DNA from 4 places in the Bacillus sp. 5RYD7K genome. Region 2 is predicted to be linked to each of the others. Evidence: riboswitches for the same ligand, from Rfam matches in the RefSeq annotation. Region 2 holds a riboswitch; each other region holds the start of a gene.
What was found. Region 2 has a riboswitch for S-adenosylmethionine ahead of ACQE26_RS18285 (bifunctional homocysteine S-methyltransferase/methylenetetrahydrofolate reductase). Riboswitches for the same ligand answer to the same signal wherever they lie in the genome.
Positions count from the first base shown of each region.

Region 1 (3,207 bases), 920 kb from region 2:
ACACTTCCGTATTCGATTTGCTGTCCCCATATGGTTCGATCACCGGTTTTTGCAGCTGAATAAAATGGTGCCAGTAAGACGTGTAAAAATCCGTGTTTTCAAAAGCAGATGCAGCAGGGAGAACGATATCCGCATATTTGGCGGTTTCCGTTAAAAACAGATCGTGAACGACTGTAAATAAATCGTCCCGCTGCAGGCCTTTTCTGACTTTATTCGCTTCCGGCGCAACTACCGCGGGATTGGTTCCGTAAATAAACAAGGAGCGCACGGGCGGTTTTGTTTCTAAAAGAACGCTTCCGAGCCTGTTCATGTTAAATGATCTTGGCTTCCTGCCGTAAAGCAGATCAGGCCGCTGGAGCGCTTGTCTGTTATAGTTTAATACCGCGCTGTTGTGCTTGATTGCGCCTCCCCCGGTGCGGAGCCACTGTCCTGTCACAGCCGGAAGGCAGGCGACGGTGCGGACGATCATACCGCCATTGTCATGGTGCTGAATGCCGTTTCCGATTCTGATAAGGGAAGGGGAGGTTTCCCCGTACATTCTCGCAAGGCGTCTGATATCGTCTGCTTTAACGCCTGTCATAACAGAAACCGTTTCCGGATCATACTGTTTGACATGCGCTTTTAATTCTTCACTGCCTTCGGTGTATTCTGTGAGAAATGCTTCATCGTGAAGGTTCTCGGCAAATAAAACATGCATGATACCGAGAGCGAGTGCGGCATCTGTGCCGGGGCGAATGGGAATAAACCAATCGGCAAGCCGGCCTGTTTGGTTCTTATGTACATCGATAACGACAATCTTAGCTCCTTTTTTCCGGGCTTTTTGAGCAATCATGACCTGATGCATATTCGTGCTGACGGCATTGATTCCCCAAAAAATAAAGAGCTTTGCATGTATGGTCTCTTCCGGGTCAGTACCCGCGCCTTCTCCCATTGTATAGTTATAGCCCTCAGATCCGGCTTTGCTGCAGATCGTCCGTTCGAGCTGGCTCGCCCCAAGTCGGTGAAAAAAACGGCGGTCCATTCCCTCTGCCGCCAGTTTTCCCATATTACCGTAAAAGCTGTACGGGAGAATGCTTTCCGCTCCTTCTTCGGCAATAAGCTCTTTCCAGCGCGCACTGATCGTATTGATTGCTTCGTCCCATGAAATAGGCGTAAACACGGCTTCACCTTTTTCGCCGATCCGTTTTAACGGGACGGTTAAACGTTTTTCATCATAAATGCGCTCAGCCATGTGTCTGACTTTGTTGCAAATATTCCCTGATGTGACGGGGTGATCCGGGTCTCCCTGAATGTTAACGATTTTTCCGTCCTTTTTTGTCACAAGTAAGCCGCATTGATCGGGACAGTCCAGTGAGCACACCGATTTAAAGACCCCGTTTGGCTGTTTTGCAGCAGAATTCATAGCCCATTTCTCCTCTTTTTTTATATTGTAAGCATTATAACATTTCGAAATAGATCGTCAATTCAGAAAAAAAGTGTTGACATCACGGAAAGACTTATCTATGATGAGTTTATTCTTTTAAAAGCCTGACAATTTCATCATTTTATTTTCTATCAAGAGAGGTGGAGGGACTGGCCCTATGAAACCTCGGCAACATTTATTGTGCCAATTCCAGCAAGCGTATGCTTGAAAGATAGGAAAGAATGGTCTATACATATTTGTGCGCTTCAAGCGGATAAAGACGGTATATGAATCTCTTTCCTTCTTCGGGGAAAGAGATTTTTTTGTGAAAAAATTTATGTGAAAAGGATGTTTTGCACCATGACGGTTTTAATTACCGCACCCTATCACGACGAGGGGCTGAAGGAGCTGACAGATCTGTTCGGGCGGACTGTGCACCTGCCGTGGAAGAAGCACGGCCGGGCCTATCGGGAAGATGAATTAATCTGGATGATTCAAGAGACAAACGCGTCGGGGCTTATTACCGAACTTGATGAGGTATCAGAGCGAGTGATTGATATATTGCCGGATTCCGCTTTTATCGGCGTCTGCAGAGGGATGCCGTCTAATGTGGATATCACGGCGGCGACTAAAAGAAATATCCCTGTCTTCTATACACCGGCCCGCAATGCCCAGGCTGTTGCTGAAATGTTTATCGGAAATGTCATTTCGTTTTTGCGCCACACGTATTCTTCTCATCAGTGGCTGAAGGACGGGAAGTGGAATGGTGATTATTTGCAGGCTTACGTCAAATTCAGGGGAAATGAGCTGACGGGGAAAACAGTCGGCCTGATCGGTTTCGGAGCTGTCGGACAGAGAATCGCCCGGCTGTTGACGGCTTTTGACTGCAAGGTGCTGTACTATGACCCCTTTGTCAATCATGAGAACCGGGAGTATGAAAAAACGACGATTGAACGGGTATTTTCTGAAAGTGATATTGTCTCCGTTCATTTGCCGCGCACCGATGAAACCATCGGCCTGATCGGCGCCCGGCATTTTCAATTGATGAAGCAAGAAGCTGTTTTTGTCAATACATCAAGAGCGGCGGTTACAGACAGAAAAGAGCTGCTGCGGGTGCTGAAAGAACGGCGGATTAAGGGAGCGATCCTTGACGTGTTTTATCACGAACCGCCTGAATCTTCTGATTATGAATTGATCTCTTTGCCGAATGTGTTAGCGACTCCCCATTTAGCGGGCGCAACATTTGAAGTGGAGGATCATCATGTGAAGATTTTAAATGAAGCGCTTTTCAAATGGAAACAAGATCAAACCTGCTCAATACGTGAACTTTATAACAAAAGAGAACTTGAGATGGAAGGATAGAAAAAGGAGGAGGCTGTAATGGCTGAACAAAAAGGCTACCTTGTATTTGACATCGGGACTGGGAATGCGCGAGTCGCGGTTGTGACTGCCGGCGGCGATGTGACAGCATTGGAAAGGGAAGACATTGAATATGTGACGGATCCGCTTTATCCGGACGGACGATATTTCTCACCGGAAGGGTTATGGAAGCAAATCAGCGCTATGGCAAGGAAGGTTATTGCCAAAAGCCCACATATTACATTAATCGGAATCACCTCAACAAGCCAGAGGCAGGGAATTGTTCTGATTAATAAAGATAAAAAGGCGTTTCTCGGTCTGCCCAACATTGATAATAGAGGGCGCGAATGGGAGGGAGAGATCGAGTTAAAAGAAGAAGTACATCAGCGCGCCGGACGCCTTCCGAGCGCTTTATTTTCCGCCATGAAACTTGTCGGGTTAAAAAA
Region 1 is NZ_CP191200.1:2,811,057-2,814,263, forward strand. Features, by position in the region: gene ACQE26_RS14370 (molybdopterin oxidoreductase family protein) at 1-1,402, opposite strand, end outside; SAM riboswitch class I at 1,549-1,641, shown strand; gene ACQE26_RS14375 (2-hydroxyacid dehydrogenase) at 1,763-2,764, shown strand; gene ACQE26_RS14380 (FGGY-family carbohydrate kinase) at 2,783-3,207, shown strand, end outside.
Region 1: another riboswitch for S-adenosylmethionine. It lies ahead of ACQE26_RS14375 (2-hydroxyacid dehydrogenase); the one in region 2 lies ahead of ACQE26_RS18285 (bifunctional homocysteine S-methyltransferase/methylenetetrahydrofolate reductase).

Region 2 (3,207 bases):
CTGCGTCAACCGAAAGCGCGTCCTGCTTTCTCGGCAGCAGCGACATGTTGACGGACCCGTCTTCTTTCACCTCGATGACACGCCCTGTCACGCGGCTGCCGAGTCTCGGCTCTTCCTTTCTTTCTGAAGGGTGAATAAACGCGCGGATGCCTTCATCTGTAATCATAAAAGAGCCAGATGCGATCAGTCTGTACACCGTGCCCGTCAGGTTTTGATTCATGACGTCTTCCTCTGCGTCCGTAAATAATTCACTGATGATATCCTCAGGCGCCGGCTTGGCAAACATGCGCCCGCGGCTTGTCACCTTCAGCATGCAATACAGTCTGTCGCCTTTTTGCGGCCAGACGGATTTGTACGGAGGCAGGTGCTCCGTTGCGACAAGCGCGTCTTTTGACAGACCGACGTCGACGAATACGCCCATATCTTCCACAGCGTCCGTCACTTCCACCCATCCGTAATCATAAAAGCTGATGAGCGGCTTTTTCATCGTCGCCGCAAGCCTTTCCTGATGGTCGACGTAAATAAACACGTCCACTTCATCTCTGTCTTCGATATCTTCCGTGATTTCACTGTTATGTAAAAGAACCGTATCCTCGCCGTCCGTTAAAAAATAACCGAAATCGGTCTGGTGATCTATACTAAGCGTGAGCTGCTGCCCTGGTTTCATGTTATCGTCCTTCCTGCTTCGCCCGTCAGAGGCTGATGTTTTTCTCATTTTTTCCAATTCGCACAAATTCATGCTTTGTGCTGTTGGACATTTCTCTTTATTCTACTATAATCAACACATAAGTGAAATGTTATAGGAGGTTTTCTCATGGCAAAAGAAAGTTCTTTTGATATTGTATCCAAAGTTGAATTTCCTGAAGTGCAGAATGCGATTCAGATGACGCTGAAAGAAATCGGCACGCGCTATGACTTTAAAGGATCTAAAAGCGATGTGACTTTAGAAAAGGAAGAACTTGTTCTGATTTCTGATGATGAGTTTAAATTGAATCAGCTCAAGGATGTGCTGAGCGGCAAGCTGATTAAACGGGACGTGCCGACGAAAAACATTGAATACGGCAAAATCGAAAATGCATCGGGAGGCACGGTGCGCCAGCGCGCGAAGCTTGTACAGGGCATTGATAAAGACAACGCCAAAAAAATCAACGCGGTGATTAAAAACTCCGGCTTGAAGGTTAAGTCGCAGATTCAGGACGACCAAGTGCGCGTCACCGGAAAAAATAAAGATGATCTGCAGCAGATTATTGCAGCTGTCCGCGGAGCAGACCTGCCGATTGACGTTCAATTTATTAATTTCAGATAAATTATGTGATTCCTATTGATTATTGTCTCTATTTTCGGTAAATTTGGAGAAAGGGATTTTCACAGTTAAGTTTTGGAAACCCATGACAATTACATGAACGTTCTTATCAAGAGAAGCCGAGGGACTGGCCCGACGACGCTTCAGCAACCGGTGTAGTGGTTTACCCAAACCATGACCAAGGTGCTAAATCCAGCAAGCTAAAAACAGCTTGGAAGATAAGAAGAGAGACAAATGATTACAAAGTCTTCTTCTTAAGAAGACTTTTTTTATTTCTCTTTTTTCCTTGCTGAATGTGATGAAGGAGGCAAACAATGGGACTATTACAAGACTTAGAAGAACGGATTTTAATCGGAGACGGCGCGATGGGCACTCTCCTCTACTCCTACGGCATTGACAGATGTTTTGAGGAACTGAATGTATCTAAGCCCGATGAGATCAAGCGGATACATAAGGCATACGTGGAAGCAGGTGCAGACATCATCCAGACGAACACGTACGGCGCGAATTTTATTAAGCTCTCCAGATACGGCCTTGAGGATGAAACGAAAAAAATCAATCAGGAAGCGGTCAAAATCGCGCGCGCTTCCTCAGACGGCGCTTATGTATTGGGAACGATGGGCGGCATCCGCACCTTTAACAAAAACGCCTACAGCCTTGAAGAGATTAAACGCAGCTTTCGGGAGCAGCTTTATTTATTGCTGCACGAAGAGCCGGACGGCCTGCTTTTGGAAACATACTATGATTTAGAAGAGGCGCGCGAAGTGCTGAAGATCGCCAGAAAAGAAACGGAACTTCCGATCATGCTGAACGTATCCATGCACGAACAGGGCGTGCTTCAGGACGGAACGCCGCTTCGGGAAGCTCTCAGGTCAATTGCCGATCTCGGCGCTGATATAACGGGAATCAATTGCCGGCTCGGCCCGTACCACATGATTGAAGCGCTCACCGAAGTGCCGATTTTCCGTGACGCTTATTTATCGGTCTATCCGAACAGCAGCCTTCCGTCCTTAGAAGAAGGCCGGCTTGTTTATGATACGGACGATGCCTATTTCCGGGAAAGCGCCGTACAATTCCGCACTCAGGGCGCTCGCATAATCGGCGGCTGCTGCGGCACGACGCCCAACCATATCAGAGCCATGGCTGAAGCGGTCCGCGGACTTTCACCGGTCACTGATAAAGAAGTGAAAATCAGGCGGGAAGAAGAAGTCATCTCAGTCCGGGATGAACGGACCGAGCCGGGTTTAAACGAAATCGCCGCGCAAAAACGGTCAATTATCGTAGAGCTTGACCCGCCAAAAAAATTGAATTTTGACAAATTTCTGCAAGCGGCGGCAGAATTAAAGGAAACCGGCATAGAAGCACTGACGCTCGCCGACAATTCATTGGCGACACCGCGGATCAGCAATGCCGCCTGCGGTTCATTGCTGAAAGAGCGCCTTGATATCCGTTCTCTCGTCCATATTACATGCAGAGACCGCAACATCATCGGCCTTCAGTCACATTTAATGGGGCTGGATACGCTCGGGCTCACCGACATTTTAGCCATCACCGGCGATCCTTCAAAAATCGGCGACTTTCCGGGGGCTACCTCCGTCTATGATTTAACGTCCTTTGACTTGATCAGGCTGATTAAACAATTCAACGAGGGTATTTCTTTATCGGGGAAACCGCTCGGCAAGAAAACAAACTTTTCCGTAGCCGGGGCGTTTAACCCGAATGTCCGTCATTTGGATAAGGCCGTAAAACGGCTGGAGAAAAAAATCGAGTGCGGCGCTGACTACTTCGTGTCCCAGCCTGTGTATTCGGAGCAGCAGCTCATTGACATTCATCATGAAACAAAACATCTCAATACACCGGTGTATATCGGAATCATGCCGTTAACGAGCAGCCGCAATGCAGAG
Region 2 is NZ_CP191200.1:3,730,469-3,733,675, forward strand. Features, by position in the region: gene ACQE26_RS18275 (CvfB family protein) at 1-715, opposite strand, end outside; gene ACQE26_RS18280 (YajQ family cyclic di-GMP-binding protein) at 815-1,306, shown strand; SAM riboswitch class I at 1,407-1,528, shown strand; gene ACQE26_RS18285 (bifunctional homocysteine S-methyltransferase/methylenetetrahydrofolate reductase) at 1,618-3,207, shown strand, end outside.

Region 3 (3,207 bases), 1.9 Mb from region 2:
ATGATCCAATATTTCTCATCTTCATATGATAAAGGCTGTCCGCCGTTTTCTACGTCAATAATACTGAGCCGTCTGAAGCCGAATCCGACGTGCTCATCATGATAATACCCATCGCTGTCAGGACCGCGGTGAACGATCATTTGGTTCATTTGTTTGATTAGCTCTTCTTGATCTGCGGTTTGAGTTAATGGATGCTTATTAAAAACACCGACAAATCCACACATAGTATAGCCTCCATAAGTGTAATTTTCTAATTGGACCCCCTTTTTATAGACGCTTTGTTACGCCATTGGTTTCACGCTATGTAAAAAATAAGCATGGCAGCATCTGCAAAAAGGGAAAGCCGCTTAAATAAGCGGCTATAAAATTATTCTCCTAGTGCTTCTTTGCGAAGCGCATCCGCCTTGTCAGTACGCTCCCAAGGAAGATCCACATCGTGACGTCCGAAGTGGCCGTAAGCGGCAGTCTGCTTATAGATCGGACGGCGCAAATCAAGCATTTTAATAATGCCGGCAGGTCTCAGGTCGAAGTTATTCCGTACGACTTCGATCAGTTTCTCTTCAGAAGCTTTTCCTGTATCAAATGTATTGATGGAAATAGATACAGGCTGTGCCACGCCGATTGCGTATGCAAGCTGCACTTCACAAGAATCAGCAAGTCCTGCAGCCACGATGTTTTTCGCTACGTATCTCGCAGCGTAAGCCGCTGAACGGTCTACTTTCGTCGCATCCTTACCGGAGAATGCACCGCCGCCGTGGCGTGCATATCCGCCGTATGTGTCAACGATGATTTTACGGCCGGTAAGTCCCGCATCGCCTTGAGGACCGCCGATTACGAAACGTCCCGTAGGGTTGATGAAGTATTTTGTTTCGTCATCAATCAGTTCCTCTGGCACGACAGGGTTAATGACATGCTCTTTCAGATTGCGCTGAATCTGCTCAAGCGTAATTTCCGGATGGTGCTGAGTTGAGATGACGATCGCGTCGATGCGGACCGGCTTGTTGTTTTCATCATATTCAACGGTAACTTGCGTTTTTCCGTCAGGGCGAAGGTACGGAAGAATGTCTTCTTTGCGGACTTCGCTCAAACGGCGGGCCAATTTATGCGCCAAAGAGATCGGAAGCGGCATAAGCTCTTTCGTTTCGTTACACGCATAACCGAACATCAGACCTTGGTCACCTGCTCCGATAGCTTCGATTTCAGCATCGCTCATTGTGCCTTCACGCGCTTCAAGAGCCTGATCGACACCCATCGCGATATCCGCAGACTGTTCATCAATTGATGTTAAAACAGCGCAAGTCTCCGCATCAAATCCGTATTTTGCCCGTGTGTAGCCGATTTCTTTAATCGTTTCACGGACTGTTTTCGGAATGTCAACGTATGTTGATGTTGTAATCTCTCCGCTTACCAGCACAAGGCCTGTCGTTACAGATGTTTCACAGGCTACGCGCGCGTTCGGGTCTTTTTTTAAAATCTCATCTAAGATGCTGTCAGAAATTTGGTCACAGATTTTATCCGGATGACCCTCGGTAACAGATTCAGATGTAAATAATCGACGGTTTTTACTCATTCACTTTTCCTCCTGAAAAAAGATCTTTTGAAAGACCTTCTCATATGATACGGAACTCGCTCCCTCTTAATACAATGTCATACTATATCAGAGAATGTTAATTGGCATATTTTATGAAATAAAAAAACCTTTTCCACTCGAGGAAAGGGTTTGGTCTGTGTGCCTTTCACTCTTATCGCTCAAGGAAATATTAAACCTTGCATCAGGTTAGCACCTTGGTTTCCCACAGTGTATTCACCTGCTTTTTTACAGAGAAACCGGTTGCTGGGCTTCATCGGGCCTGTCCCTCCGCCAGCTCGGGATAAGAGTATCCGCTCAATGAAATATCTTATCGTAAAAGGGCGGAAAGTGTCAATATGAATTAAAGCGATTACGCGCCTTTATTTCGGGAAGCAATGGAAAAACACAAACAAAAAATAATAAACAGTATAGACTATTTTTATATATGTGTTATACTAATTACACATTCAGCGAAATAAAAATAAACCGGCAAAGGAAGGGTTTTATGAAATTAGTTGATTTAACTGCAGATCTTCAAGCATTACTCGCAAGTCCAAATGTGCATCATAATTTATCGGCGCCAAAACTTACCGAAAAAGTGATCACCCGAAATGAAGGCACACTGACATCTACGGGCGCCGTACGTGCCACTACCGGTGCATATACGGGGCGATCACCTAAAGATAAATTTATCGTTCGTGAAAAAAGCACAGAAAATCAAATTGATTGGGGCGCGGTGAACCAGTCCATTTCTGAAGAGGCGTTTGAAAAGCTGTACGCCAAAGTCGTCAGCTACTTAAAACAGAGAGATGAACTGTTTGTTTTTGAAGGATTCGCAGGCGCAGATGAAAAATACAGACTGCCGATTACAGTCGTAAATGAATTTGCATGGCACAACCTGTTCGCGCGCCAGCTGTTTATCAGACCGGAGACGGCTGAAAGGGATCCGGAAGCACAGCCGTTTACCATTCTCTCAGCTCCGCATTTTAAAGCGGATCCGGAGACGGACGGCACGCATTCGGAAACATTTATCATTGTCTCTTTCGAAAAGCGCGTCATTTTAATCGGCGGCACCGAATACGCCGGAGAAATGAAAAAATCAATTTTCTCCATTATGAACTTCCTTCTTCCGCAGCAAGATATTCTGCCGATGCACTGCTCAGCCAACGTCGGTGAAAAAGGTGATGTCGCCTTGTTTTTCGGTCTTTCCGGCACGGGGAAAACGACGCTTTCAGCCGATGCGGACCGGAAACTGATCGGCGATGACGAGCACGGCTGGTCAGACTCCGGCGTGTTTAACATTGAAGGCGGATGTTATGCTAAATGTATCAACCTGAGCGAGGAAAAAGAACCGCAGATTTTTCGTGCGATCCGCTTCGGGTCTGTTCTTGAGAATGTTGTGCTTGATGAAAAAACGGGTGAGGCGGATTACGACAATTCCTTCTACACGGAAAACACAAGAGCCGCGTATCCGATTGAGATGATCGGCAATATCGTGCAGCCGAGCATTGCCGGCCATCCGCAGGCGATCGTCTTTTTAACGGCGGACGCGTTCGGGGTGCTCCCTCCGATCAGCAAACTGACGAAGGAACAGGCGATGTATCATTTCTTAAGCGGGTACACCAGCAAACTCGCGG
Region 3 is NZ_CP191200.1:1,875,214-1,878,420, reverse strand. Features, by position in the region: gene asnB (asparagine synthase (glutamine-hydrolyzing)) at 1-224, opposite strand, end outside; gene metK (methionine adenosyltransferase) at 368-1,570, opposite strand; SAM riboswitch class I at 1,740-1,878, opposite strand; gene pckA (phosphoenolpyruvate carboxykinase (ATP)) at 2,076-3,207, shown strand, end outside.
Region 3: another riboswitch for S-adenosylmethionine. It lies ahead of metK (methionine adenosyltransferase); the one in region 2 lies ahead of ACQE26_RS18285 (bifunctional homocysteine S-methyltransferase/methylenetetrahydrofolate reductase).

Region 4 (3,207 bases), 230 kb from region 2:
ATGGCTTCATGAACGAGTGTTGTCTTCGCTTCATTGATTGAGATTGCATTCCTGATGGAATCCGTCAGTCTGTCAAGCGCCCAAGCGAGATTGACGGCAGTCGGTCTTGAGCTGTTTAAATATGCTTTGACATCGGCGAGCTGACGGCGGAAATCAGAAAGATCGCGGGTTTCAAACGATTTGGCGGCAAGCGCGAGTCCGAACGCCGCAGTTATACCGATGGCCGGAGCGCCCCTTACTTTCAGTGTGACAATCGCGTCGAATACATCTTCCTTTGTTTCAAGATCCGCATACTCAGTGACATCAGGGAGCTTTTGCTGATTTAAAATGCGGATGTGTGTTTCTTTCCATTCCACGGAACGGGGGATGGCAAATTCATTTGTCATGCTGCATCATTCCTTTACACGGAGCTTAAATTGATCCAGAACCTCAGTGATATGCTTCAGTTCTTTTCTGTTTTCGATATAATAGGCGCCGATTTCAAGCGCCAGCTTCTTCCGTTCAATTCGTTTATCAAACGGAGTGATTTCATCCAAGTCAGCCACATGGGCGAGCCCGATCGTGCGCCGGATCAGTTCGCATCCCGCAAAACCGACCGCTTCCTCAAACGCGTTTTTCAGTGTATCTTCCAGCAGGTGTCTGCAGGAAGGCAGGCAGTCTTTCTCCCATGCTTCACTGAATGTTTCTACAAATGTGTCCCATACGGCGGCGGTGTGGTCATATAACGGCTGTCTGTCGTCACCGTCCCGGCTGAGGGCGTTTAACAGCAGATTTGCGATAAATTGGCCGATGTCAAAGCCGATCGGTCCGAAGAAAGCAAACTCGGGATCAATGACCTTTGTTTCATGTTCATCGGCAAAGATGCTTCCCGTATGCAGATCGCCGTGAACCAATGTTTCCGCGGAATTCAGAAAGACGGCTTTCAATTCATCAGCGCCTTCTTTCAGCCGGGAATTGTTCCAAATTTTTTCTGCGTATGGGCGCAGCTCCTCTTCAAAATCGTTTGTTTCATGGTCGAAAAACGGTTCTGTAAACACAAGCCTTTCTGTAATATTGCAAAGTTCGGGATTTGTAAACTGCTTTGCGAGCTGCTGTTTTACTTTCGCATCAAGCGCATAATCGGATGAGTAAAAGAGCGTTTTTCCCAGAAACTCACCGATATGGGCTGATAAATTCGGATAATGTTTTCCTTCCATCAGTCCTTTTCTTGAGATCTTCAGATGCGAAAGGTCTTCCATTACCGTGACCGCCATTTCAGTATCGGAATAGTAAACGGCCGGAACGAGATGGGGCACGTGTTCGCCCTGGCGGATGAGGGCGCTGCTTTCGATTCTCGCCCGGTCAATCGTAAGCGGCCAGCTTTCCCCGACGATTTTCGCATAAGGAATCGCCTGTTTGATAATCAGTCCCTTTTTGTTTTCTTTATCGAAAACGTGAAAGACGTAATTTAAATTGCCGTCACCGATTTCACGGCATGTGAGAGTGCTTTTGCTTTGAAATAAGCCGAGCTTCACAGCTAACGCTGCGGCGGAGCTTTCCGTTAATTGTTCATAAAGACTTGTTTTAGTTGCAGACATGGATTTACCCTCCAATTATGTAGTGGCAGTAAGAGATCGTGACGGAGAATACGCCCGAAAAAAAAGCCTCCTTCTCTGAAAGAGAAGGAGGCCGAAACAGTGCAGTCCGCCTCTTATCTCTCAGATAACATCTGATGGAATTAGCACCGTGCCCTATGAGACAATCGTCTCGGCGCAAAATGTACGCGCCCCATTTCACAATGGAATTACGGTCGGTTGCTGTTGGGGTCAAAAGGCCAATCCCTCGCCCAACTCTCGATAAGAGAAAAATATATTGATTTGTATCACAATTCGGATTAATCAGTTGATGAAAATATTAGCAGGTGCCGGATATTCTTGTCAACATTTTTTTGAAAATTAATATAAATCACGCCGCAAATCTTTGAATACCGGGATGGTCTCGCGTACGGACGCGCTTTCTGAAACATCGATTTCCGCCCGGACTGCGCCTTCCGTCTGATCTCCTTCGGCTAAAATCCGGCCCCACGGGTCAATAATCAGGCTGTGGCCGGCAAATTCATTATCGGGATTTGACCCCGTGCAGTTAGAGGCCGCGACAAAACATTGGTTTTCAATGGCTCTGGCGACAAGCAGACTCCGCCAATGATCGAGGCGGGGCAGAGGCCATTCCGCAGAGATAAACAGGACATTCGCTCCTTGGGACGTATGCTTCCTGATCCATTCGGGGAACCGGATATCATAGCAGATCAGCCCGGCGCACTTGACACCGTCAAGCTCAAAGGAACCGTCACTGTTTCCTGCCGCCAAATGCAGATGTTCGTCCATCAGCTGAAACAAATGGGCTTTCTGATACCGCTTCACGATCTGCCCGCTGTTATCTGCGATGTACATAGTGTTATAGACGTTTTCGCCTTCTTTGACCGCAAAAGATCCGGCAACGAGGTGTACGTTGTATGCTTTGGCCGTTTTTTTAAGCCATTGTTCCGAAACTTTGCCGTTTTCATCCGCCAGCTGGTCAAGCCGTGTGAGATCATAGCCGGTCGTCCACAGCTCAGGAAGCACGATGACATCAGCATGGCGGCTTTCTTGCTCGATTAAAGTTTCTGCTTTTTTGAAGTTTTCTGAAGGATTTCCGTATGAAATATCAAATTGCAAACAGGAAACGGTCCATTTCATTTTTTATACACCTCAAGTTTCTCTTTACTTTTTTTATTTAACCATATATGATGATGGACTATCATTTCAAGACATTTTTAGAAGGTGAAAATATGAACTTTGAAGTCTCAGATGTACTCAAACAGCTGCCGGAACAATTTTTTGCATCTTTGGTGCAAAAGGTCAATCAAAAGCTGAAAGAAGGCAAAGACATCATCAATTTAGGACAGGGAAACCCCGATCAGCCGACGCCTCAGCATATCGTTGAAGAAATGAAGCGCGCCGTCGAAAGGCCGGAAAATCATAAATACTCATCATTCCGGGGCGCTTACAGCTTCAAAAAAGCCGCGGCTGAATTTTATGAAAGGGAGTATGGGGTGACGCTTGATCCGGAAACGGAAGTAGCCGTGCTGTTCGGAGGCAAGGCGGGGCTTGTTGAGCTTCCGCAATGTCTTTTGAACCCGGGAGATACCATTCTTGTGCCTGATCCCGGATATCCTGACTACTGGTCGGG
Region 4 is NZ_CP191200.1:3,504,091-3,507,297, reverse strand. Features, by position in the region: gene mtnA (S-methyl-5-thioribose-1-phosphate isomerase) at 1-386, opposite strand, end outside; gene mtnK (S-methyl-5-thioribose kinase) at 393-1,577, opposite strand; SAM riboswitch class I at 1,688-1,842, opposite strand; gene ACQE26_RS16990 (carbon-nitrogen family hydrolase) at 1,935-2,714, opposite strand; gene ACQE26_RS16985 (pyridoxal phosphate-dependent aminotransferase) at 2,807-3,207, shown strand, end outside.
Region 4: another riboswitch for S-adenosylmethionine. It lies ahead of mtnK (S-methyl-5-thioribose kinase); the one in region 2 lies ahead of ACQE26_RS18285 (bifunctional homocysteine S-methyltransferase/methylenetetrahydrofolate reductase).